Regions from separate parts of the Cellulomonas sp. A375-1 genome, predicted to be linked through region 2. Evidence: riboswitches for the same ligand, from Rfam matches in the RefSeq annotation. Region 2 holds a riboswitch; the other holds the start of a gene.

Region 1 (7,496 bases), on a different contig from region 2:
GAGCCTGTCGCAGCAGGTCGTCGTCGTGACGCACGACCTCGACGCCGCGCGCCGGGCCGACCGCGTGCTCGTCGTCGACGACGGGTCGGTCGTCCACGACGGCGCGCCGGAGCCGACCGTCGCCGCGTACGAGGCCCTCATGCGGACGGCCGCCCGACGATGAGCACAGACCCGACCGCCGCTGCGCCAGGCGGTTCCGCCGCTGCGCCGATGGGTCCCGTGCCGGTCGGTCCCGCGCTGCCCGGTACCCCGCTGCGTCCGGCGTGGTCCGGCCCGCTCGGCCTGCACCAGCCGGGCACGTCGCCCCTGCACCGCGCGCCGGCGGCCGCGAAGCTCCTCGCCCTGGCCGCCGCGGGCACCGCCGTCGTGCTCGTGCGCGGTCCGCTCAGCGCGGCCGTGGCGCTCGGCGTGGCGGTCACGGCGCACCTCGTCGCCGGCCTGCAGTGGCACCGCACCCGGCGCGGGCTCGTCGGCTTCGCGATCGTCGCGCTCGTCGTCGGCGTGTACCAGACCTGGGCACGCGGGTGGCAGGTCGGCTTCGAGACCGCGGCCGACCTGCTCGCCCTCGTCCTGCTGGCGACGGTCGTCACCGCGACCACGCGCGCCGACGACCTGCTCGACACCCTGCGCCGCGCCGCCCGACCGCTGCGCCACGTGGGGCTGTCCCCGGAGACGGTCGCGCTCGCGGTGAGCCTCATGCTGCGCTCCGTACCCGTGCTCGTGCAGGCCACCCTCGAGTCACGAGACGCTGCGCGCGCCCGCGGCCTGGACCGCTCACCGCGCGCGCTCGTCGTCCCGGCAGCCGTCCGCATGGTCGGTCACGCGCGGGCGACGGGCGAGGCTCTCGCCGCCCGCGGGCTGGGTGAGGACGACCTCTCCGCTGGACGCGCGCGGGGCGGCGACGAGGACTAACGTCCTGGTCGTGACGTTCCAGGAGGGTGGCAGCTTCGGCGGCGGGCGCGTGCAGTCGCGGCGCTCGGGCGCGGGCAGGGGCATGGCGATCGGCGGCGGCGTCGGCGGCCTCGGGCTCCTGGTGATCCTGGCGATCACGCTGCTGTCCGGCGGCAACGTCGACCCCGGGGCGCTGCTCGGCGGCGGCGGCGAGCCCGGGAACGACTCGACCATCGGCGCGTGCACGGCCGAGCAGGCGAACACCGACCGCGCCTGCCGACTGTCGGCGACGCTCGACTCGCTCGACACCTACTGGTCCTCGACGATGTCCGACGCGAGCGCCACCATCCCCGAGGCCGTGGAGTTCACCTCGGCGGTCTCGACGGCATGCGGTCAGGCGTCGTCGGCCTCGGGCCCGTTCTACTGCCCCGGCGACCAGACCATCTACCTCGACCTCGGCTTCTTCGACGAGCTGACCAGCCGGTTCGGCGCCGAGGGCGGGCCGCTCGCGGAGATGTACGTCTACGCGCACGAGTACGGCCACCACATCCAGAACGTCACCGGGGTGTTCGGCCAGGCCGACCGCGGTGGCTCGGGTGCCGAGTCGGACTCGGTGCGCGTCGAGCTGCAGGCGGACTGCTACGCGGGCATGTGGGCCGGCAACGCGGCGACGACGAAGGACCCCGACACGGGCGTGACCTACCTCGAGCCCATCTCGGCCGCCGAGCTCGCGCAGGCGCTCGACGCGGCCGCGGCCGTCGGCGACGACCACATCCAGGAGCAGTCCGGCACGAACGTCAACCCGGACTCCTGGACGCACGGGTCGAGCGAGCAGCGGCAGCGGTGGTTCACGACCGGCTACGAGCAGCGCGACCTCGCGGCGTGCGACACGTTCGCCGCTCGCACCCTCTGACGTCCGGCAGACTCGCCCCATGAGCACCGACGAGAGCGCTGCCCGCGTCGCGGTCTACATCGACTTCGACAACATCGTGATCTCCCGCTACGACCAGGTCCACCGGCGCGGCGCCTTCCAGTCCGACGACGCGCGCAAGTACCGCCTCGACGCCGACGGCGACGTCCCGACGAAGCTGCGCACCGCACGCGTCGACGTCGACGCGATCATCGACTACGCGTCGTCGTTCGGCCGGGTCGTCGTGAGCCGCGCGTACGCGGACTGGTCCCAGCCGGTCAACGCCGGCTACCACCAGCAGCTCATCGACCGGGCCGTCGACCTCACCCAGCTGTTCCCCGTGGGCCCGCGCATGAAGAACGGCGCGGACATCCGCCTCGCCGTCGACGTCATCGAGGACCTGTTCCGGCTCGTGGACGTGACGCACGTCGTGATCGTCGCCGGCGACTCGGACTACATCGCGCTCGCGCAGCGTGCCAAGCGCCTGGGCCGCACCGTGATCGGCGTCGGCGTCGCGGGCTCGACGAGCCGCTCGCTCATGTCCGCGTGCGACGAGTTCGCCGACTACGACGCCCTGCTCGACACGAGCACCACCCCCGAGGACGACGACGCGGACGACGCGCCCCCCGTGGCGCCCGCGACCACCGACGACGCGCCGGAACGCGCGGGTTCGGCAGCCGGGCAGGTCACCGCCAATGACGCTCCGGCTCCCGCCGGGGACCGCGCCGCTCAGCGGCGCGCCACCCAGCTCCTCATGCGGGCCATGCGCCTCATCCACGCCAAGAAGGACGACGAGCCGTGGCTGTCGTACGGCGAGGTCAAGAACCAGATGATGCGCCTCGACCCGGCGTTCGTCGAGCGGCCGTTGGGCTACTCGTCGTTCAGCGACTTCGTCGCGTCGCGCGCGAGCATCGTCGAGATCTCCAAGGAGTCGGCCAAGCACCAGCCCCGCGTCCGCCTGCGCCCCAGCTACCGCTGACGGCGGTGTGACTCCCTGGGTGGACCACACCGCCGTCAAGGCGGCAGCCCTAGGCGCGAACCCGTCCGTCGACCGAGGCGAACCGTGCGCGGACGAGACGCCCTGCCGCTGCGCCCACCGTGCGCGGTGCACGACCGACCGTCGCCAGCGCCTGCACGACCTCGCGGCCCGCGCGGTCCAGCTCCGCACGTGCCCGCGCCCGCCGCGCGCGCGCCTGCTCCGCACGGAGGACCCGCGCGAGCTCGTGGACGTCCGCCAGGACGGCGCTGCGCGCCGCATGGTCCTCGGGCGCGAGGACGCGCAGCCACTCGGCGAACCGCGCGACCCGCGCCCCGGCGTCGCGCGGGACGAGGTCGAACCGCTCGACGTCCTCGTACGCGATGGCCGGGACGAACCCGCCCGTGCCCGGACCCAGGTCGACCACCGGCACACCGAGCATCACCGCACGCGCGAACACAGGGGCCAACCGCTCCTCGCGCGCGACGCGAGCGGCGCGGATCGACGCCCATGCGGCGTCGCCGGGATCCGACGCACCGCCTGCCCGCAGCGGACCGGGGCCCGGCCGACCTGCCCGCGACCGCCCGGTCCCCGCACGGCGCGACACCTCGGACTCCAGCCACGTGCAGTCGTCGCACAGCGTCTTGGTGACCTTGAGGAGCGACTGGCCCCAGTCACCGACCAGGCACGCAGTGCACAGCTCCCCGGTGGTGATGAGGCCGACCCGGTTCCGGGCCGCGTCGGCCACCTTCGCGGGGTCGGGGCGCAGCTCGACGAGACCGTCGGCACGCAGGAACTTCTCACTCATGGGTGTACTCCCCTTCGCACTTCCCGACGGCGGTCGCCGTCGGGCCGGTCTTCCTCCGGGGGCACCGTGCGCGAGTGTGCGCGGTTGCCGGACCAGCACGCGGAGGGCGTATCGCTGGTCGCTCTTGACCTGGGGAGACGCTAACGCGGTGCGCGACGCACCAGCAAGGTGCGACGCCGCACGTCACACGAACGCAGGCGACGCGACTAGACCACCGCCGCGACGTGCTGGTCCTGCCGCGCGAGCAAGCGGGCGAACGGGCCGCCGGCTCGCGCGAGCTCGTCGGGCGAGCCCTCCTCGACGACGCGACCGCGGTCGAGCGCACCGCCTGATCGCCCTGTCGGGGCGCTCCAGCGCCGAACGTCGCGCAGGCGTTGCGTCTCGCCGTCTCTCGGTCTAGCCTGTTTCTCGTTATGGGAAACAGCACAAGTCGAGAAACGCAGGTGGTCGTTGACGCTCTGGCGAGCGTCAACGCGCTGCTTCCTGCGCCCTGGGCACTCACCGCGCGGACCGACGCCGAGACGGTCGACCAGCGCTTCGACGCGGTCGTCGACCTCACCGGACCCGTCGGCGCTTCCGCTCGACTGGTCGTCGAGGCCAAGCGCTCCGCGTCGGTCTCGTCCGCAGCGATCGTGTCCACCCTGCGCGACATCGGACGAGCCGCGGCCCTGCCCGTGCTCTACGCATCGCCATACATCGGTCCGGCACTACGCAAGGCGCTCGCTGCCGAAGGATTCAGCTATGCCGACGCGACCGGGTGGGTTCGGCTCGCCCTCGACGATCCCCCGGTCGTGGTGACCGGCCAGGGCGCCGCCAAGGCTCCCAAGGATCGGGCGAGCAGCGCCGTCACCCGCCTGAACGGCGTAGCGGCGAGCCGCTCGATCCGTGCACTGGCGTCGACAGACGCGCCGGTCGGCGTCCGCGAGCTCGCGGCCGCTGCCGGAGTCTCCCCGGGCTCGGTCTCGAAGCTGCTGGCCACCCTGGTGGCCGAGGGGATCGTCGAACGCGACGAGGCGGGCAAGATCACCTCGGTTCGTCGCCGGGACCTGATCCGGCGCTGGACCCACGACTACTCCTTCCCCTCCACCAACCCCGTCGTGGCGTACTTCATCGCGCCCCGCGGACTGCCCCGCGCCATCGATCGGCTCGTCGACGTCGCGCCCGTCATGCTCACCGGCTCGGCGGCTGCTCGCACGCTGCTGCCCGACGGTGCCACGCCGGTCGCGCCGATGAGGCTGCTCGCCCTGTACGCCACCGATCCTCGAGACCTCGCGCGCAGCCTCGGTCTGATCGACGCCGACCCCACGACGGCCAATGTCGTCATCGCCGCGCCGGCCGACCAGCGCATCCTGCCCGACGACGGCGTGGCCGTTGCGCCGGCGCCTCTCGTCGTCGCCGACCTGCTCACCCTGCCCGGGCGTGCCGACGCCGAGGCAGAGCAGCTCATGGACAGCCTGGAGGCAACCGACCCGGCATGGAAGGACGACGATGGCTCTCGATCCTGAGTACGTGGCAGCCCGTCGCGTCCTGATGGACGCCCTCGACGCCCTCGAGGGACACCGGGACAACCTCGTCCTGGTCGGTGCGCAGGCCGTGTACCACCACACTGGCGACGCCGAGCTGAACGTCCCGGTCATGACCACCGATGCCGACCTCGCCATCGACACCGCCGGCCTTGCCGACGCCCCCGAGATCGGTGAGACCTTGCGAGCGGCCGGGTTCACTCCGGGACCGAACCCCGGCCACTGGGTCGCCCTGAGCGCCGTCGCGGTCGACATCATGGTCGCGCCCCACCAGTCCGGCAGGACCCGACCCTCGGCGCGTGCGGCACATCTCGTACCGCACGACGAGCTCACCGCCCGCATCGCCCACGGACTGGAGCCCGCGCTCGTCGACAACGTCGCCGTCAGGATCGACTCGCTCGACCCGGCAGACGCCCGCACCTTCGACCTGCGAGTGGCGGGCCCCGCAGCGCTTCTGACCGCCAAGGCAATCAAGATCGGTGAACGGCTCGACCAGGCAGCGGCCCGGCCCGACCGGCTCAAGCAGAAGGACGCGCTGGACGCGTTCCGGCTACTGCAGGCCGTTGAGACCGCCGATCTGGTGCGGGGCTTCAGGGCGCACGTGCTCGAGCCGCACGCCGCGACCGCTTCCCGCACGGCGCTCGCGTTCTACCAGGCGCACGCCTCCACACCCACAGGGCTCCTCCCGGAGCTCGCGACCGCGGCCGCGCTCGATGACCCGTCCGTCGCTCCCGCGTTCACGTCGCTCGTGACCGACCTCCTCGAGTCGATGGGAGGGTCGGTGCTCGTCTGACGGACACGCAACTGATCGCGTCGCGCACGAGCATCGTCAAGGTCGTCAGGAGTCGACCAAGCACCTGCGGGGCGTCCGCCTGCTCGCACACGCCCATCACACCGCCGACTCACGACTGACCTCTGCGATGCTCGGGCGGGCGCGAGCAGGGGTGGTGGCCGAAGGCCGCTGGGGACAACAGAAGGCGGTGGACGAATCGTTCGTCGTCCACCGCCTCCGTGGTGTTGCCTCAGATGTTGAAGCCCAGCGCTCGCATCTGCTCGCGACCGTCGGACGTGATCTTCTCGGGGCCCCACGGCGGCATCCAGACCCAGTTGATCCGGAAGCCGTCGACGATCCCGTCGAGCGCCTGCGCCGACTGGTCCTCGATGACGTCCGTCAGCGGGCACGCCGCCGACGTGAGCGTCATGTCGATCACCGCGGTGTTCTGCTCGAGCGAGACGCCGTACACGAGTCCCAGGTCGACGACGTTGATGCCGAGCTCGGGGTCGATGACGTCACGCATGGCCTCCTCGACGTCGGCGACCGTCGTGGGCGACGGGCTCGACGGCGTCGTGGCCGGCGGTGTGGTGGGGGTGCTCATGCGTCCTCCCTCTCGGTGCGGGTCGCACCGGTCTTGATGAGCGCGTCGTTCAACGCGACCCAGCCGAGCAGGGCGCACTTGACGCGCGCCGAGAACTTGCCGACGCCCGTGAAGGCCGCCGCGTCGCCGAGGGCCTCCTCGGCGTCCTCGTCGTCCAGGCCCTGGCCCTTGGACTGCATGAGGTCGCGGAACGAGCCCGCGAGCCGGTCGACCGTCGTCAGCGGCTGGTCCACGACGAGGTCGTGCAGCACGGAGACCGATGCCTGCGAGATCGAGCAGCCCTGGCCGTCCCAGCGCACGCCCCGCACGACGCCGGCGTCGTCGACGTCGACCTGCAGCGTGACCTCGTCGCCGCACGTCGGGTTCACCTGGTGCGACTGCGCGGTGTGCGCGCCCGTCACCGCGTCCCCGAGGCCCCGGCCGTGCGGGTACTTGGCGTGGTCCAGGATCACCTGCTGGTACAGCTGCTCCATCGAGCTGCTCATGCGACTCCTTCGCGGTCGTCCGTCAACCCGAAGAACGTCCGGACCCCTGCCAGTGCTTCCCGGAACACCGCGATCTCCTCGTCAGTCGTGTACACGGCGGCCGAGGCGCGCGCGGTCGCCGCGACGCCGAACCGACGGTGCAGCGGCTGCGCGCAGTGGTGACCGACGCGCACCGCGACGCCCGCGTCGTCGAGCACCTGGCCGACGTCGTGCGCGTGCACGCCGTCGACGACGAACGAGACGGTCGCGAGGCGGTCGCGGGTGTCGGTCGGGCCGATCACGCGCACGCCCGGGACGGACGCGACCGCGTCGAGCAGCAGACGGGCGAGGTGGGCCTCGTGCGCCGCGACCGCGTCCATGCCGAGGTCCGCCAGGTACGTCGCGGCCGCGCCCATCGCCACGGCCTGCGAGACCATCTGGGTGCCCGCCTCGAACCGCTGCGGGGGCGGCGCGTACGTCGTCTCCGTCATGGTGACGACCTCGACCATCGACCCGCCGGTCGTGACGGGCGGCATCGCCTCGAGCAG
Region 2 (18,257 bases):
GCAGCGCGGACTCGTGCGCGGCCAGCGCACCCGCCGGCAGCGCGGCGAGCGCGTCGCACGCCTCGGCCAGCGCGATCGCGCCGACCACGTTCGGCGAACCGGCCTCGTGCCGCGCGGGCGCAGGCTGCCACACCGTCCGATCGGCGCGCACGTCGCGCACCGCACCTCCCCCTGCGAGGTACGGCGTGCCGGTGTCGAGCCAGTCGCGGCGTCCGACGAGCGCGCCCGCTCCGAACGGCGCGTACGTCTTGTGCCCCGAGAACGCGACGTAGTCGGCGCCCGTGGCTGCGAGCGAGAAGCCGCGGTGCGGGACGAGCTGCGCGCCGTCGACGGCCACGCGGGCGCCCGCGGCGTGCGCGATCTCGACGACACGCTCGACGGGCAGCGCCTCACCGGTCACGTTCGACGCACCCGAGACCGTGACGAGCGCGTACGGGTTCGCGGCGAGCTCCGCCGCGAGCGACTCGAGCGTCGCGGCGACCGTGGCCGCGATCGGCAGGATCGTCGTGCGGTGCCCGTGCGCGTGCCGGTCCGACGTGCGCAGCCACGGCAGCAGGTTCGCGTGGTGCTCGAGGTCGAGCACCAGCACGCGTCCGCCCGCCGGGATGACGCCCGCCAGGAGGTTCAGCGCGTCGGTCGTGTTGCGCGTGACGACCGCGACGTCGTCCTCCCGCGCGTCGACGAACCGCGCGATCGTCTGCCGCGCGGACTCGTACAGCGCGGTCGAGACCTGCGAGAGGTAGCCCGCACCGCGGTGGACGGACGCGTACAGCGGGAGCACCTCCGTGACCCGGTCCGCGACCGCCTGCAGCGCGGGTGCGCTCGCGGCGTAGTCGAGGTTGGCGTAGACGCGCTGCGTCCCGTCCACGAGCGGCACGGTGGTGGTGCCGCCGACGACGGGGAGCAGCGGCTCGACGGGCGCGAGGGCGGCCGTCGCGCTCGCCGGGCTGCCCGACGAGACGGCCTCGAGACACGGCGCGAGCTCGGCGACGACGGTCATGGAGGTACCTCCGAGGATCCGGGGACCCCTGTGGGGTGTCCCGCGCTTGCCGTCACCGGTCGGTGCACGGCCTGGTCGTCACCCGGGGCACCCCACCGCGGAGGAGGGTTGCCGGCCAGCGAGCCGGGGCTTCGCGCTGGCGCTCATGACCTGACGGCAAGGGTGACGATCGCGCCCCGCGACTGTCAACGCCGGAACGGACACGTCTCGCAGAGCGGGACACTGTGTTCATCAGGTGGATGCTCCTCGGCTCGTGGCGTTACGCTCCTGCCACCATCCAGAGCGGCCGAGAGATCTGGCTCGACGACGCCGCAGCAACCCGCGGTCCCTGCCTCACGAGGCGGGCGACCGGCCGAGGGTGCTACCGCCAGGACCGATGGAGGAGAGCATGGCGTACGCAGGCGACCTCACCCCGCAGCAGGCCTGGGACCTGCTCACGTCCGACGAGCGCGCGCTGCTCGTCGACGTGCGCACGGAGGGCGAGTGGCTCCAGATCGGCGTCCCCGACGCCACGGACGCGGGCGACCGCGCGGCGTTCGTCGAGTGGCTGACGCCCGCGGGCCCCAACCCCGCGTTCCTCGACCAGCTCGGCCTGGCCGGTCTCGAGCCCGGCGACGGTCGGCCCGTCGTGTTCCTGTGCCGGTCGGGCGTGCGCTCGATCGCCGCCGCGCAGGCCGCGACCGCTGCCGGCTTCGGGCCTGCCTACAACGTGCTGCGCGGCTTCGAGGGCGACATCGGTCCCGACGGTCAGCGCGGCCACTGGGGCTGGCGCGCCGAGGGTCTGCCCTGGCGGCAGGCGTGACCGCCCGCGTCCCGGGCCCCGGCGACTGGGACGCGCGCCGCGTCCCCGTCGAGTCCCTGCGCCCCGACACGCTCGCCGTGCGCGCGGGTCAGGTGCGCTCGCAGTTCGGGGAGTTCGGTGAGGCGCTGTTCCTCACGCAGGGCTTCACCTACGAGTCCGCGGGCCAGGCCGAGGCCGCGTTCGCGGGCGAGGTCGACCGGTTCCTGTACTCGCGCTACAACAACCCGACCGTCTCGACGTTCGAGGAGCGCCTGCGCCTGCTCGACGGCGCCGAGGCGTGCTACGCGACCGCGTCGGGCATGTCCGCGGTGTTCACCGCGCTCGCCGCGCTCGTCGGCCAGGGCTCGCGGATCGTCGCCGCCCGCGCGTTGTTCGGGTCGAGCGTCGTGATCTTCGACGAGATCCTCGCCCGTTGGGGCGTGCGGACCGACTACGTCGACGGGCACGAGCTCGCGCAGTGGCAGCAGGCCCTGGCCACGCCCGCCGACGTGGTGTTCTTCGAGACGCCGTCCAACCCCATGCAGGACCTGGTCGACATCGAAGCCGTCTCGCGCCTCGCGCACGCCGCGGGCGCCGTCGTCGTCGTCGACAACGTCTTCGCCACGCCGGTGTTCTCCCGCCCGCTCGACCTGGGCGCGGACGTCGTCGTCTACTCCGCGACGAAGCACATCGACGGCCAGGGCCGCGTGCTCGGCGGCGCGATCCTCGGCACCGAGGAGTTCGTGCGAGGGCCCGTGCAGACCCTCATCCGCAACACCGGGCCGTCGCTCTCGCCGTTCAACGCGTGGGTCCTGCTCAAGGGCCTCGAGACCATGTCCGTCCGCGTGCGCCACCAGGCCGCGTCCGCGCTCCGGCTCGCGCAGTGGCTCGAGGAGCACCCGGCCGTCGCGTCGGTGCGCTACCCGTTCCTGCCGTCCCACCCGCAGCACGCCCTCGCGCTGCAGCAGCAGACGGGGGGCGGGACGGTCGTGACGTTCACGCTCCGCACTCCGCAGGACGCCCCGCCCGAGGTCGCAAAGAAGGCCACGTTCGGCGTGCTGGACGCGCTGCGCGTCGTCGACATCTCGAACAACCTGGGCGACGCGAAGTCGATCGTCACCCACCCCGCGACGACGACCCACCGCAAGCTCGGCCCCGAGGGCCGCGCACGCGTCGGCATCGGCGAGGCCACGGTCCGCTTCTCGGTGGGCCTGGAGGACGTCGACGACCTCCAGGACGACCTCTCCCAGGCCCTCACCACCCTCACCTGACCTCTGCGGCCGCCCACCGGTGACCTCCGCGACCCGCCCACCCCACGACCCAGCACCCGCTCCGGCCTTCCGCACTCGAAGCCGGAGCATCCGCTGCCTCACCGAACCCACCCCCGACGACCCAGCACCCGCTCCGGCCTTGAGCGCTCGATGCCGGCGCACGCGCAGGGTCGTGGGGTGGTGGCGGTCGACGGGCGGTGCGTGCGGGGGCGCGACGCAGGTGAGCGAGCAGCCCTGGCCGGGTCACAGCTGGTGGAGCGCGGCGGCCACCTCGGGGACCAGGCGGCGTGACGGGCCGACGAGGGCGAGCTCGACCGCGTCCACGCCCGTGCGTCGGAGCACCTGCGCCACCGCCTCGGCGAGCGCGTCGATCGGCGCGACGAGCATCGCGTCCCCGGGCAGCCAAGCAAGGTGGGAGAACGCCGCGGCGTACATCAGGTGCTCGCGCCGGCGGTGGGCGTCGGCCTCGTCGTCTGCGACGACCGTCTCGACCTCGAGCACGACGAGCACGTCGGCGCGGTCCCTGCCCACGGCGGCGACCTCGTCGTCGAGCATCTGGACGAGCGCGCGCACCGCGGCATGCGTCGGCAGCCCGGCACCGTGCCGGATGCGGATGACGTCCGCGCGGGCGGCGGCGAGCGCGATCGTCGTGGGGTCGAGGGTCGCGTCGTCGATGACGAACTCGGTGCCCCGCGATGGCTGGGCGGCGGGCAGCGGGGCGCGGACGACGAGATCGTCGGCGACGCGGGGGCGGGGAGCGCGGACGTGCGTGAGGGGCTGAGCCACGGGAGGAGTCCTCGGGTCGTGCGGGTGCGCAGCGAGGGCCGTCGGGCCGCGGGCGCGCGGGGTCGTCAGCTCAGCGACAACACACCCGGACCGAGAACATGCGGGCAAGGCTAACCGCCAACCCGCGCCCCGACCAGCCCCTGTCCACCACCGCCACCCACTTCACCCCCACCCCCGTCCCCACCCCCACGACGAGCCCACTCCCCCTCCCGACGAACCAGCGGTCGCTCCGGGGATCCGGCGTCGAGACTTGAGCAGGCGCTGGGTCGCGCGGCACGCTCCCGACGAACCAGCGGTCGCTCCGGCCGCCCAGCGTCGAGACCTGAGCGGCCGCTGGGTCGCGCACGCCCCGACGAACCAGCGGTCGCTCCGGCCGCCCAGCGTCGAGACTTGAGCAGGCGCTGGGTCGCGCGGCACGCTCCCGACGAACCAGCGGTCGCTCCGGCTATCCGGCGTCCAGGCCGGAGCAGGTGCTGGGTCGCGCAAACCCCTCCCGACGAACCAGCGTGCGCTCCGGGGATCCGGCGTCCAGGCCGGAGCGGGTGCTGGGTCGTGACGGGGACGGGGGTGTGGGTGGGGCGGGGGTCAGTGGAGGGGGCGGGCGAACCAGAGGGTGATGAAGTCGCGCGCGGGGTTGGTGAAGGGGCGGATCGGGCGGTAGCCGTCCGAGAGGTAGAGCGTGATCGCCTCGGGCTGGCGGATGCCCGTGCCGAGCACCGCGGTGGTGAAGCCTCGCGCACGGGCCTCGTCGTGCGCGGTGGCGAGCAGCGAGCGGGCCACGCCGGCGCCGCGTGCCTGATCGGTCACGTACAGTTTCTTGAGCTCCACGCTCCCGTCCGGGTACCCGTCGCGCGGGGCCCGAAGCGTCAAGCAGCCCACGGGCTCGTCGTCGAGACGCGCGACCCAGGTGACGAGCTCGCCGGTCCGCTGCCGCGCGTCGTCCGAGGCGAAGCCGTGGTCGGGCTCGTCGGTCACCAGCTCCGGATAGGTCCGCGTGTTCCATGCCCACATGGCGCGGCGCAGCGCCACCGCGGTGTCGTCGTCCCACCCGACGGTCTCGATCACGAGCGAACGCCCGCCCTCGACCGCGAGCGGACGCCTGCCGTGCGCACTCGGTCGCTCCCGCGCAGCGCTGGCGGTCAGGTCCTTGGCGAAGCATCGCGACGACGGCTCGTCGACGTACTCCGCGTAGTTGGGGATCGACCGGTAGCCGAGCGACAGGTAGAGACCGATGGCCTCGGGCTGGAGCACGCCGGTCTCCAGGACCAGCCGGGTCCAGCCCTGCTCGTGGGCGAGTCGCTCGAGCTCGAGCATCACGCGCCGCGAGTGCCCCCGTCCGCGCGCGCCCGGCACGGTGTAGAGCCGCTTGACCTCGGCGACGCCGGCACCGAGCTCGTCGGACGCGTCACGCAGCGCGACGCACGCGACCGGCTCGTCGTCCTCGCGCAGCACGACCATCGCGACGATCGACTCGCCGGTCATCTCGTGACCGATGTCGTCGTCGCCGTACCGCTCACGCAGCTCGGCCTGCTGCGCGGTGCGCAGCTGCGCCGCGTGCTCGTCGTCCCAGCCGACGTGCGCGAGCGCGACCCCCATGCGTCAGCCGACGAGCGCGTGCAGGACCGACGTGAAGAAACGCAGACCGTCCGTGCCCGTGCGCGGACCCTTCCCACCGTCCGGGCCGAAGCCCTCCTCGACCGCGTGCTCGGGGTGCGGCATGAGCCCTACGACGTTGCCACGCGCGTTGCTGATCCCTGCGATGCCGCGGCGCGAACCGTTGGGGTTCACGTCCTGGTAGCGGAACACCACCCGGCCCTCGCCCTCGAGCTCGTCGAGCGTGTGCTCGTCGGCGACGTACTGGCCGTCCTGGTTCTTCAGCGGGATCGTGATGCGCTCGCCCTGCGTGTAGTCGCGGGTCCAGGCCGTGTCGACGTTGTCGACCGAGAGGACCTGCTCGCGGCACACGAAGTGCAGGTGGTCGTTCTTGATCATCGAGCCGGGCAGCAGGTGCGCCTCGGTGAGGACCTGGAAGCCGTTGCAGATGCCGAGCACCGGCAGGCCGCGGTTCGCGGCGTCGACGATCTCGCTCATGACCGGCGCGAACCGGCTGATGGCGCCCGCGCGCAGGTAGTCGCCGTACGAGAAGCCGCCGGGCAGCACCACGGCGTCCACGCCGTGCAGGTCGGCGTCGCCGTGCCACAGCGCGACGGGCTCACCGCCCGCGAGCCGCACGGCGCGTGCGGCGTCCCGGTCGTCGAGCGTGCCGGGGAACGTGACGACGCCGATCCGGCTCACGCCGTGACCGCCGTCTCGTCGGCGTAGACCGCGACGACGTCCTCGATGACCGGGTTGGAGAGCACCTGCTCACCGGCCGCCCGGGCCGCGGCGAGCACCTCGTCGGTGACCTCGCCCTCGACCTCGAGCTCGAACCGCTTGCCCTGCCGCGCGTTGGCGAACTGGTCGAAGCCCAGCCGGCTCAGCGCGGCGGCGACGGCCTTGCCCTGCGGGTCGAGGATCTCGGGCTTCGGCATGACGTCGACGACAACTCGTCCCACGGGTCAGCTCCTGGTTGCGCGGCGGGGGTGCGGCGGCGAGTCTACCGACCGTCGCCGACGCCCCGCCCCGCCGCCCGCCCGTCGGACGCCGCCACCGGACCGGCCGACGCGGTCACAGCGAGCCGTCCCGGAACGCCCACCTGCCCGCGACCATCGTCCCCGCGACACCGATCCCGACGAGACCGCCGGGCGTCGCCGCGAGCGCCACGGGGTCGTCGTCCAGCACGACGAGGTCGCCAGACCCACCGACCCGCAGCGCGAGCGGTTCCCCGTCCACCGACGACGCCAGCGCGACGTCGGCCGCGACCGCCTGCGCGGCGTGGAACGGCGCGTCGCCCGGTGCGGCACGATGCACCGCCGCGTCGATCGCGAGCCACGGGTCCAGCGGCGCGACGGGCGCGTCCGAGCCGAACGCGAGCTGCACGCCCGCCCGGTGCAGCGCCCCGTACGGGAACGCGCGATCCGTGCGCCCCGCCCAGTGCCGGGCCGCGACGTCACGGTCGTCGAGCAGGTGCGCGGGCTGCACGCTCGCGACCACCCCCAGCGCCGCGAACCGCTCGACGTCGCCGGCCGCGACGAGCTGTGCGTGCTCGACCGAGCCGCGCGCCCCGGTCGTGGCGATCGCGTCGAGCGCGAGACGGACCGCGGCGTCGCCGATCGCGTGCACCGCGACCTGCAACCCGTGACGCGTGGCGTGCGCGAGCAGCGGGACCAGCTCGGCCGACGGGACCGAGAGCACGCCGTGGTCGGCGGTCCCCGGGTACGGCTCGTCGCACCAGGCCGTGCGCGTGTTCAGCGAGCCGTCGACGATCACCTTGAGCGGACCCTGCACGACGAGCGAGCCCGCGCCGGCCACGGGGTCGCCGGTGCTCAGCTCCTCCCGCACGACCCGGTCGAGGTACGGCTGCCACACCCCCGCCCGCACGCGCACCGGCACCGGCCCGGCGGTCGCCCGCCGCCGCCACACCGCGAGGTTGTCGGCGATCTCGACGTCGACCACGCCCACGACGCCCCGCGCCGCCGCGTCGGCCAGCGCCTCGCCGACCAGCGCGTCGACCGTCGCGTCCGGCAGGTGCTCGAGCCGGCCCTGCAGCGGCAGCCAGTCGGACTCGCGCAGCAGCCCGGCCACGGTGCGGGCACCGAGGAACCGTAGTCCGGCGCTCGACGCCCACGCGCAGTGCAGGTCCCCGGAGACCAGCACCACGGGCACGTCGCCGGCGACCGCGTCGAGCGCGGCGACGGTCGGCTGGTCGGGCCACAGCCCGTCGCGGAACCCGTGCCCGACGAGCGGCGCACCACCGGTCGGTGGCGCGGCGGCCAGCCGGTCCGCCACGAGCGTCAGCGCGTGCACGGCCGAGGTCGCGGACGACAGGTCGAGCCGGCGCCGCACCAACGCCCACTGCGTGAGGTGGGTGTGCTGGTCCCAGAGCCCGGGAACGACGAACCGGCCCTGTCCGTCGACCTCCTCCACGCCGGCCACGCGCGGCAGCGCGGACCCGACCGCGGCGAGCCGCCCGGAGCGCACGAGCACGTCGACGGGCTCGTCGTCCCCGGCGCGGCGCACCGCGCGGAGCAGGACGTCACCCACGGGCTCTCCCTGCGTGCCGAGGGCGGTCAGACCGCGAGGGGGACGCCGGTGAGGCGCTCGTAGGCCTCGAGGTAGCGCTCGCGCGTCCGCTCGACGACGTCGGCGGGCAGCGGCGGGGGCGGCGCGTCCGACGCGCGCTCCCACCCGGAGGCAGCCGAGACCAGCCAGTCGCGCACGAACTGCTTGTCGAAGCTCGCCTGGGGGTGGCCGGGCTGCCACTGGTCGGCGGGCCAGAACCGCGACGAGTCGGGGGTGAGCACCTCGTCGCCGAGCGTGATCGCGCCCGTCGCCGGGTCCGTGCCGAACTCGAGCTTGGTGTCCGCGAGGATCACGCCGCGCTCGCGCGCGATCGCCTCCGCGCGGGCGTACACCGTGAGCGTCAGGGCGCGCAGGGCGGCGGCGGTCTCCTCGCCGACGGTCTGCGCGACCACCGAGAACGGCACGTTCTCGTCGTGCTCCCCGAGGTCGGCCTTGGTCGCGGGCGTGAAGATCGGCTCGGGCAGCCGCGAGCCGTCGACGAGGCCGCCCGGCAGCGCGATGCCCGTGACCTCGCCCGACGCGCGGTACTCCGCGAGGCCCGAGCCCGTCAGGTACCCGCGCGCGACGCACTCGACCGGGAACATCTGCAGGCGCCGGCAGATCATCGCGCGCCCGGCGACCACGGCGGGCACCTCGGTGGAGACCACGTGGCTCGGGACGAGGTCCGCGAGCTGCTCGAACCACCACAGCGAGAGCTGCGTGAGGACCACGCCCTTGTCGGGGATGCCGGGGCTCAGCACGTGGTCGAACGCGGAGACGCGGTCGCTCGCGACGACGAGCACCACGTCGCCGTGCGCGTCCCGCACCGCCTGCCCGTCCGCGGTGTCGTCCGGGACGTACAGGTCCCGGACCTTGCCCGAGTAGGTGTGGGTCCAGCCGGGGACCGTCGCGGTCGAGGCGTCCGTGGCATCAAGAGTCACGGCTCCAGTGTGACCGCCCCGACGCGCGCGGTCACGTCGCGCCCGCCGACCGGACGTCAGTCCTCGGCCAGGCAGACCAGGTCGGTGCCGTCGCCCTCGACCCACCCGACCGCGGTCTGGGGGCACTGCGCCTCGTCCTTGACGACCTGCACGGCACGGAAGTCGTGCGCGTGCGAGCACCCGATCAGCACGGCCTGGTCGCCGTCGACCTTCCAGCAGGAACCCGCCGTGGGCTCCAGCGACTCGGACTCCGCCCACATGCTGACCGCGACCCCGCCGACGACGAGGCACGCGACGACCCCGGCGACGGCGAGGCCCTTGCCCTGTGCGCCGAGCGCAGCGCCGCCCGCCGAGCGCGACGCGCGGTAGGCCGTGACTGCCCGGAACAGCAGGATCGCGCCGAAGATCATGCCGCCGTACCAGATGATCCCGCCGGACGACCCGCTCGCGACGATCGTCGAGATCGCGCCGGCTACGAACACGCCGACACCGATCCAGAACGTCTTGACGGCCTGTGCCCGGTGCGCGGCCGCCAGCGCGGCCTCCTCGGCCCCGTCCTCGTCCTCGACCCACAGCTGCCATCCCTCGGGCGCGGCCGGCCAGGACGGGTCGGGCTCCCACCCGGGGGGCGGCTGCCAGCCCTCGGGTGCGGTGGGCCACGTGGGCGGGGGGTTGTAGCGCACGGTCTCTCCCTGGGTGAGGCCGCGCACCCGCGCGCGGCGCGCGCAGCATGGCACGACGAGAGCATCCGCCGTGGCCGTTTCGGTCGCGGTTCACCCGATCCCCGACGCCGCCGGCCGCCGTGTCGCGCGTGCGGCGCGCGGCGGCTCAGGCGGAGGCGGCCTTGAGCGCGATGTCCGTGCGGTGCTGCGCGCCGTCGAGCGTGATGAGCGCGACGCCTGCGTAGGCCGCCGCACGGGCGTCCGCGAGGTCGGTGCCGGTCGCGGTCACCGACAGGACCCGCCCGCCCGCGCTGACCACGCGGTCCTCGTCGTCGAGCGCGGTGCCCGCGTGCAGCACGTGCACGTGCGGCACCTCGTCGGCCGCCGCGAGCCCGTCGATGACGTCGCCCGTGCGCGGCGCCGCGGGGTAGCCCTGCGACGCCACGACGACGGTCACGGCCGCCTCGTCGGACCACTCGAGCGGCGGCAGCGCACCCAGGCCGCCCGTCGCAGCCGCCAGCAGCACGCCGCCGAGCGGCGTGCGCAGCCGCGCGAGGACGACCTGCGTCTCCGGGTCGCCGAAGCGCGCGTTGAACTCGACGACGCGCACGCCCGTGCTGGTCAGCGCGAGCCCGCAGTACAGGACGCCGACGAACGGCGTGCCGCGGCGGGCCATCTCGGCGACGGTCGGGCGGGCCACGGTGTCGAGCACCTCGTCGACGAGCCCCTCGGGCGCCCACGGCAGCGGCGTGTACGCGCCCATGCCGCCGGTGTTGGGGCCCTGGTCGTCGTCGAGCGCACGCTTGAAGTCCTGCGCGGGGACCAGCGGGACCACGTCGACGCCGTCCGACAGGACGAACAGCGAGACCTCGGGACCGTCGAGGTACTCCTCGACGACGACCGCGCCGCCCTCCTTCGCGAGGCACGCTCGGGCGTGCTCGATCGCGGCCGCACGGTCGTCGGTCACGACGACGCCCTTGCCCGCCGCGAGACCGTCCTCCTTGACGACGTGCGGCGCGCCCAGCTCGTCGATCGCGGCGACGGCCTGCTCGACGGTCGTCGCGACGCGCGGCGCGGCGGTCGGCACGCCCGCGGCGGCCATGACCTCCTTGGCGAACGCCTTCGAGCCCTCGAGCCGCGCGGCCGCACCGGACGGGCCGAACACCGGGATGCCGGCCTCACGGACCGCGTCGGCGACGCCGGCGACGAGCGGCGCCTCGGGACCCACGACGACGAGGTCCGCGCCGAGCGTGCGCGCGAGGTCGGCGACCGCGGCGCCGTCGAGCTGGTCGACCGCGTGCAGCGTGGCGAGCGCACCGATCCCGGGGTTGCCCGGGGCGGCGTGCAGCTCCGTCACGGCCGGGTCGAGCGAGAGGGCTCGGATGATCGCGTGCTCACGGGCGCCGGTTCCGACGACGAGGATCTTCACGGCGGCGAGCGTACCGGGGCGCGTGCGACGCCCGCCGCGCGCGTCCGCCTCCGCCGGCCGCCGCCCGGTCAGTCGACGGGCAGCGGGAACACGTCGAGGTAGACGCGCACGCGCCGGCGGTCGAGCCCGTCACCCGCGTCCTTGCGCGCCTTGGCGGCGTCGGTGTGCCGGTCGAGCACCTCTTGCAGCTCGACCTCGAGCGCCTCCGCCTCCTCGAGCGAGAGGCTGGACGTCGACGACGTGTGCAGCGCCGCGTCGTCCCACGGCGCCGCGTCGTCGATCGAGTCGAACCACTCCTGGAGCGTCTCCGCGCGCTCGGCGATGACCGCGCGCAGCGTCGTCTCGATCGCCAGCCGCGCACCCGGCTCCTGCATGTTCCGCCGGTCCAGGCTGAAGCCCACCGGTCGCCACCAGCGCTCGCGCCCGCCGGGCGCCGCGTGGGGGTCGTCCTCGATGATCCCGTGCCGCTCGAGCTGGCGCAGGTGGTAGCTGGTCTGCCCCGTGCTCTCGCCGAGCGCGCGGGCGATCTGGCTCGCCGTGCCCGAGCCGTGCGCGGACAGGTACCGGTACATCGCGATGCGCAGCGGGTGGGCGAACGCCTTGAGCGCCTCGGCGCCGAGCGGGTTGGGCAACTCGAGGGCCGGCCGCTCGGTTTCCGGGGTCGGGGGCTCGGACACGTCGGCGAGTTCGGGCACGTCCGTCTCGTCCTGGCCCTTGCGCTGCGTCATATGCAGAGATACCTTTGCATCGCTTCCTTTGCAGAGAATCCTTTGCATCCGATTCTCTGCATCCTACGACCAGCGTAACGGGGCAACCATGACCACGAGCACGCACGCGCCGACCACCGCGACGGCCTCGACGGGCCCCGCCGCGACGACGGGCACGACGACCAGCGAGCCGACCAACCTCGACCCGCCCGCTGCACCGACCACCGACACCCCCACCCCCGTCGCCCTCGAGCCGCTCGGACGCAGGTTCACCGCGCTGCTCACGTCGACGGGCCTGGCGAACCTCGGCGACGGCGTCGTCCAGATGGGCGCCCCGCTCGTCGCCCTGACGCTGACCCGGTCCCCCGGCCAGCTCTCCCTGCTCGCGGCGGCGACGTGGCTGCCCTGGTTGCTGCTCGGCCTCGTCGGGGGCGTCGTGATCGACCGCACCGACCGCCGCAACGCGCAGGTCCTCGCGCTCGCCGCCCGCGGCATGCTCCTGGCCGCCGGCGCCGCGCTCGCGCTCACCGACCAGCTGTCGATGGTCGTGCTCGTCCTGCTCGTCCTCGCGTACGGCGTGACCGAGGTGTTCGCGGACCTGGCGCAGACCGCGCTGGTGCCCGACCTCGTCCCGCGCAGCCGGCTGCAGGCCGCCAACGGGCGGGTCCTCGCGACGCAGCAGGTCACCAACACGTTCGTCGGCAGCCCGCTCGCGGGTGGCCTGCTCGCGCTCGGCACGGGCTGGGTGCTCGGCGTGCCGGCCGCGATGGCCGTGATCGCGGTCGTCGTGCTGCTGCGCGGCATCCCCGGCCGGTACCGCGCGGAGCGCTCCGAGCCGACCCGGGCGAACGCCGACGTCCGCGAGGGCGTCCGGTACGTCGTGCACCACCCCGTGCTCCGGCCGTTCGTGCTCGCGGGCGGCGTGATGAACATGGCGAACACCGCGTACATGGCCGTGTTCCTGCTGTGGGCCGTCGGTCCGGGCTCGCAGGTCGGGATCCGCGCCGAGCACTACGCGCTGCTCGCGACGCTGTTCGCACTCGGCGCGATCGGGGGCTCGCTGCTGACCGAGCGCCTGGTGCGCCGCCTGCCCGAGCTCGGCGTGATGTACGTCTGCTGGGGCGTCGTCGCCCCGATGCTGCTCGTCCCGGTACTCGTCCCGACCGTCGAGGCGATCGGCGTCGTCATGGTGCTGCTGGGCGCGACGAACACGATCGGCAACACGATCTCGATGTCGCTGCGCCAGCGCGTGGTCCCGCGGCACCTGCTCGGCCGCACGTCGGGCGCGGGCCGGACGATCGGCTACGGGCTCATGCCGATCGGCGCGCTGCTGGCCGGCGTGATCGGCGAGCAGGTGGGGATCGCCCCCGTGCTCGTCGGCGCCGCGGTGGTCACCGCGCTCGCCGCGTCGTACCCGGTGTTCACGGTCCGCCGCAGCACCGTCCAGGCGGCCGAGGCCGCCAACCCGGACCTCGCCGCCGCCTGAGCCCTGGGGCGCTCCCGGGCCCGCGAGAACGAGCGAGGCCCGGACCCCCTCGGTGGTCCGGGCCTTGCTCGTCGGTCGGGGTGCTCAGTCGAGCAGGTCGTGCTTGATGATCGTCGCCTCACGGCCCGGGCCGACGCCGATCGCGCTGATCCGCGCACCCGAGATGTCCTCGAGGTACTGCAGGTAGCGCTGCGCCGCGGCGGGCAGGTCGTCGAGCTCGCGCGCGCCCGTGATGTCCTGCGTCCAGCCGTCCAGGTACTCGTACACCGGCCGGGCGTGGTGGAAGTCGGACTGGTCCGCGGGCATCTCCTCGTGCCGCGTGCCGTCCACGTCGTACGCGACGCACACCGGGATGCGGTCGCGGCCCGTGAGCACGTCGAGCTTGGTCAGCACGATGTCCGTGAGCCCGTTGACGCGCGAGGCGTACCGCGAGACCACCGAGTCGTACCAGCCGGTCCGACGAGGCCGCCCGGTCGTCGTCCCGAACTCGCCGCCGGTCTGGCGCAGCCACTCGCCGTCGTCGTCCAGCAGCTCGGTGGGGAACGGCCCCTCGCCGACGCGCGTGGTGTACGCCTTCGCGACGCCCACGACGCGGTCGATCCTCGTCGGGCCGATGCCCGAGCCCGTGCACGCGCCGCCGGCCGTGGCCGACGAGGACGTCACGAACGGGTACGTGCCGTGGTCGACGTCGAGCATGGTCGCCTGGCCCGCCTCGAACACGAGCGTCTTGCCCGCGTCGAGCGCCTGGTTGAGCACCAGCGGCGTGTCCGCGACGTACGGACGCAGGCGCTCGGCGAAGCGCAGCAGGTCCTCGACCGTCTCGTCGACCGTGATCGCGCGGCGGTTGTAGACCTTCACCAGCAGGTGGTTCTTCTGGTCGAGGGCGCCCTCGACCTTCTGCCGCAGGATGTTCTCGTCGAACAGGTCCTGGATGCGGACGCCGACGCGGTTGATCTTGTCGGCGTACGTGGGCCCGATGCCGCGGCCGGTCGTGCCGATCCGGCGCTTGCCGAGGAAGCGCTCGGTGACCTTGTCGACCGTGCGGTTGTACGGCGCGATGACGTGCGCGGCCGACGAGACGAGCAGGCGCGACGTGTCGACACCGCGCGCCTCGAGCGCGTCGATCTCGGCGAACAGGACCTCGATGTCGATCACGACACCGTTGCCGATGACCGGGACGACGCCGGGCGACAGGATGCCGGACGGGAGGAGGTGCAGCGCGTACTTCTCGCCACCGACGACGACCGTGTGACCGGCGTTGTTGCCGCCGTTGAACTTCACGACGTAGTCGATGCGCGAGCCGAGCTGGTCGGTCGCCTTGCCCTTGCCCTCGTCGCCCCACTGGACGCCGAGCACCACGACGGCGGGCATCTGATCACTACTCCCACGCTGCCAGACGGGCCGGAAGGGCACGGGGCGGCAGGTACCCGGTACCTCCGAGAGGGTACCCGATGGTCAAGAAGCGGTCAGGTCCGGTCCACAGGCGGCGGGGTCCGCGACGCCCACGACGACGGCGATCAGCCGCGCTCAGCGCAGCCCGGACACCTCGTCGAGCGAGGTCCCGGAGTCGAGCAGGAGCTGGCCGCAGCGCTCGGCCTCGTCGGTCTCCCCGATCGCGTCGGCGGCCTCGGCGAGCGCGAGCACCGAGCGCAGGAAGCCCTGGTTGGGCTCGTGGTGGGCGGGGATCGGCCCGCGACCGCGCCAGCCCGCCTTGCGCAGCGCGTCGAGACCGCGGTGGTAGCCGGTGCGCGCGTACGCGTACGCCGCGACCGGGTCGCCGGTGTCCTCGAGCGCCCGCTCGGCGAGCAGCGCCCAGACGATCGAGGCCGACGGCGCCACGCGCACGGCCTGGCGCGCGTCGTCGCCTGCACCGAGCGCCGCGCGCGCGTCCGCATCCGGGCCGTCGGCGGGCAGGAGCGTGGGCTCGGGGCCACCGAGGAGGTTCTCGTGCGTCATGGTGTCAGTGTGCCGCGTCGCGGAGGCCCGCGGCAGATCCGGACAGGTGTCCGACTCCGCCGCGGTTCGGCGTGCGCGCGTCCGCAGGGCCAACTAGGGTCGAGCAGCCGAGCCAGCACACCCCTTGGGGACGGACCATGATCGAGATCTCCACGTCGCCGACGAGCACGACGCTCGTCATCACAGGCGACCTCGACCTCGCGGAGCGCGACCAGTTCCCCGAGGTCGCCGCGCGGGTCGTCGGTCTGCGCCGTCAGCTCGTCGTCATCGACATGTGCCGCGTGACGTTCATGGACTCCACGGGGGCCGCGTTCCTCATCGCGCTCGCGGACTCGGCGCGCAAGCGCGGCGGCGCGGCGGCCCTGCGCGGCGCGGACCCGCGCGACCTGTTCGTCCTCGAGGTCTGCGGCGCGCTCGAGCTGTTCCGGGTCGACCCGGACCACCGCTGCGAGGACGCCCGGCCGGCGAGCGACTTCTCGGCCCCCGCCAGCACCTGAGCCCCTGCGTGCGCCGCGACCGGACCCGGCGTGACCGTGCGCGTGTGCAGCTGACCTGCCCGGGCGTCTGAACCGAGCGCCGCGTCAGCGCCCCGTCGCCGGCAGCGCGCCCGGACGGACCTTCGCCCACACGACCTTGCCGCGGCTCGACTGCCGCCAGCCCCAGTCGGCGAGCCGCTCGACGATCTGCATGCCGAACCCGCCGACGCGGCCCGGGTGGCCGTCGGTGGACACGGGCGGGGCAGGGTTGCCGTCCTCGACCTCGATGCGCAGGCCGTCGCCCGTGTCGTAGAGCTGCAGCGAGACGTGACCGAACCCGTGCAGCACGGCGTTCGCGACGAGCTCGGAGACCACGAGCTCGGCGTTCGCTGCGTCCGGCATCTCCCACGCGTGGCACGTGCGGACCACCGCGTGCCGCGCGCGGGCCACCGAGGCGGCCTCGCTCGGCAGCGACCAGCGCCGGCGCCGCGGGCTGCGTCCGCGCTCGGCGACGTCGCAGGGGTCGGGGACGCGCACGACGACGACCGCGACGTCGTCCTCGGGGTGGTCCGCGAGCCGTGACAGCAGCTCTTCGCCGATGCCCGCGGAGTCGCGAGCGGTGACCGCCGAGACGACCTGGGCGAGCGCCTGCAGGCCCTCGCGCAGGTCCCGGTCGCGCCGTTCGACGAGCCCGTCCGTGTGGTAGACGAGCACATCACCGGGCGCAAGGACGAGCTCGGCGGTGTCCCGCTGCCCCCCGCCGAACCCGACCAGCGGCCCGCCGGCCCCCAGGAGCTGGGTGACCTGACCTTCGCGCACGTGCAGCACGGGCAGGTGCCCGGCGCGCGACCAGCGCAGGCGCCACGCCTCGCCGTCGCGGTGCAGGGTGGACAGCACCAGACCCGCCGCACGCGGGATGCGCATGCCCGCGACGAGCTGGTCGACACGTTCGAGCACCGGGCCGGGCAGAGTCACGTCGTACGCGTAGGACCGCACGACCGAGCGCAGCTGGCCCATCGCCGCCGCGGCCTCGACGTCATGCCCGACGACGTCGCCGATCACCACGCCGACGACGTCGGGGGCGATCTGCAGCACGTCGTACCAGTCGCCGCCGACCTGCGCGTTCTCGGAGTTCGGCGCGTAGTAGGTCCAGACGTCGAGGCCCTCGACCTCGGCCTGCTGGGGGAGCATCGCGCGCTGCAGCGTCTCGGCGAGGCGGTGCTCACGGTCGTACAGGCGCGCGTTGTCGAGCACGAGCCCGACGCGCCGCGCGATGAGCTCGAGCACGGTCGTCGTCGCCTCGTCGAGCTCGCCGGGCTCGCGCGGCTGGACGACGAGCACGCCGATGACCCGGCGCCGCCCCGGCACGGGCAGCACGAACGCCCGGCCGCCACCCATGACTCCCCCGCGCCCCTGACGGCCGTCCACGTCGCCGACCGTCACGTCACCGCTCGTCTCGCGCGCGATCCGCTCGGCGAGCCAGTGCGACGCCGACGCGCGTGGGTGCGCGCGGTCGAGGACGAGCTCGACCGGCCGGTCCTTGTCGCCGTCGAGGAGCTGCTGCACCTCGTCCTGCGGCGCGTGCGCCTCGTCGCCGCCGTCCGCGCGCCGCGTCTCGCCGTGCCTGCTGCCGCGGCCCGAGGGCGGTCGCAGGTCGCTCGCGGCGTCCAGGGGACGCAGGCCGCCGTCGTTGACGTAGAACGACGCCCACCGGACCACGGTGCGCCGCAGCAGCGCGGCGATCTCGTGCAGGGGCGTCACGCGGTCCGTCACGTCCATGAGCAGGTCCGAGACCTGCACGATGATGTTGACGCTGCGACGTTCCTGCCGCTCGGCCTCGACGATCCGGGCCTGCTCGGCATCGTGCGTGAGGCGCTCGGTGCGGTCCTCGAACGCCACGATCCAGCGCTCGGGCGCACCCCCGCCCGGGTGCGGGACGGGTGAGAAGTGGACCTTGCACCGGAACAGCGAGTCGTCGGCGCGCGGGATCGACAGCTCGGCCGTCGTCGGCTCGCCGCGCTGCAGCCGCGCCCGCAGCGCGGCCATCTCGCCGTGCCGCCGGACCTCCGGCGGGACGGGACGGCGCTGGCGCTCCCGGGCGCCCGCGGCGTCGTACCCCGTGGCCTGCTCGAACGCCGCGTTCGCCCACACGATGCGCAGGTCGCGCGCGTCGCACATCGCGAACGGCACCTGCGTGGACTCCAGCGCGAGCGCCAGGACGTCGACCGAGGGCGGCTCCGGACGGTCGTCGGCACCACCGGAGCCGTGACTCGCGACAGATCCGGACGTACTCGTCGTGCCCTGGGTGTTGACCGCGACCACCTCCGATCGTCTAGCGTGCCGAACGGGAGCGACGCCGTCCTGGCGTCGTCCTCGCCGGAAGGAGCACCGTGCGCGACGGTAACAGCACGATCGAGGGCGGGCCCGTCCAGCCGACGGCCGGTCCCGCGCAAGACCCGTCGCACCGCGACGGGGAGCAGGGGGGCGTCCACGTCATCGTCGGGGCGGACGCGACGAGGATCGTCCTGTCAGGGGAGGTCGACGCCGACCTCGGGGCCGAGCTGCACGAGGCGACGACCGAGGCGGAGAACGTCGGGCTGC

What was found. Region 2 has a riboswitch for S-adenosylmethionine ahead of CWIS_RS05995 (rhodanese-like domain-containing protein). Riboswitches for the same ligand answer to the same signal wherever they lie in the genome.
Region 1: another riboswitch for S-adenosylmethionine. It lies ahead of CWIS_RS08285 (hypothetical protein); the one in region 2 lies ahead of CWIS_RS05995 (rhodanese-like domain-containing protein).

What each region holds. Positions count from the first base shown of each region.
Region 1 covers NZ_LFKW01000075.1:3,304-10,799, forward strand. Annotated here, with positions in the region: partial or broken gene CWIS_RS19325 (ABC transporter ATP-binding protein) at 1-163, shown strand, start outside; gene CWIS_RS08270 (energy-coupling factor transporter transmembrane component T) at 211-912, shown strand; gene CWIS_RS08275 (neutral zinc metallopeptidase) at 923-1,804, shown strand; gene CWIS_RS08280 (NYN domain-containing protein) at 1,824-2,780, shown strand; gene CWIS_RS08285 (hypothetical protein) at 2,830-3,585, opposite strand; SAM riboswitch class IV at 3,597-3,715, opposite strand; gene CWIS_RS08290 (helix-turn-helix domain-containing protein) at 3,999-5,090, shown strand; gene CWIS_RS08295 (hypothetical protein) at 5,074-5,901, shown strand; gene CWIS_RS08300 (metal-sulfur cluster assembly factor) at 6,131-6,484, opposite strand; gene sufU (Fe-S cluster assembly sulfur transfer protein SufU) at 6,481-6,969, opposite strand; gene CWIS_RS08310 (SufS family cysteine desulfurase) at 6,966-7,496, opposite strand, start outside.
Region 2 covers NZ_LFKW01000051.1:15,282-33,538, reverse strand. Annotated here, with positions in the region: partial or broken gene CWIS_RS06000 (aminotransferase class V-fold PLP-dependent enzyme) at 1-1,000, opposite strand, end outside; SAM riboswitch class IV at 1,038-1,151, opposite strand; SAM riboswitch class I at 1,271-1,383, shown strand; gene CWIS_RS05995 (rhodanese-like domain-containing protein) at 1,389-1,802, shown strand; gene CWIS_RS05990 (O-succinylhomoserine sulfhydrylase) at 1,799-3,052, shown strand; gene CWIS_RS05985 (LLM class flavin-dependent oxidoreductase) at 3,296-3,838, opposite strand; gene CWIS_RS05975 (GNAT family N-acetyltransferase) at 4,424-5,434, opposite strand; gene purQ (phosphoribosylformylglycinamidine synthase subunit PurQ) at 5,438-6,133, opposite strand; gene purS (phosphoribosylformylglycinamidine synthase subunit PurS) at 6,130-6,393, opposite strand; gene CWIS_RS05960 (amidohydrolase) at 6,506-7,981, opposite strand; gene CWIS_RS05955 (phosphoribosylaminoimidazolesuccinocarboxamide synthase) at 8,008-8,940, opposite strand; gene CWIS_RS18655 (hypothetical protein) at 8,997-9,623, opposite strand; gene purD (phosphoribosylamine--glycine ligase) at 9,769-11,031, opposite strand; gene CWIS_RS05940 (transcriptional regulator) at 11,100-11,759, opposite strand; gene CWIS_RS05935 (MFS transporter) at 11,848-13,224, shown strand; gene CWIS_RS05930 (adenylosuccinate synthase) at 13,309-14,595, opposite strand; gene CWIS_RS05925 (DUF3151 domain-containing protein) at 14,752-15,180, opposite strand; gene CWIS_RS05920 (STAS domain-containing protein) at 15,318-15,677, shown strand; gene CWIS_RS05915 (SpoIIE family protein phosphatase) at 15,762-17,978, opposite strand; gene CWIS_RS05910 (STAS domain-containing protein) at 18,047-18,257, shown strand, end outside.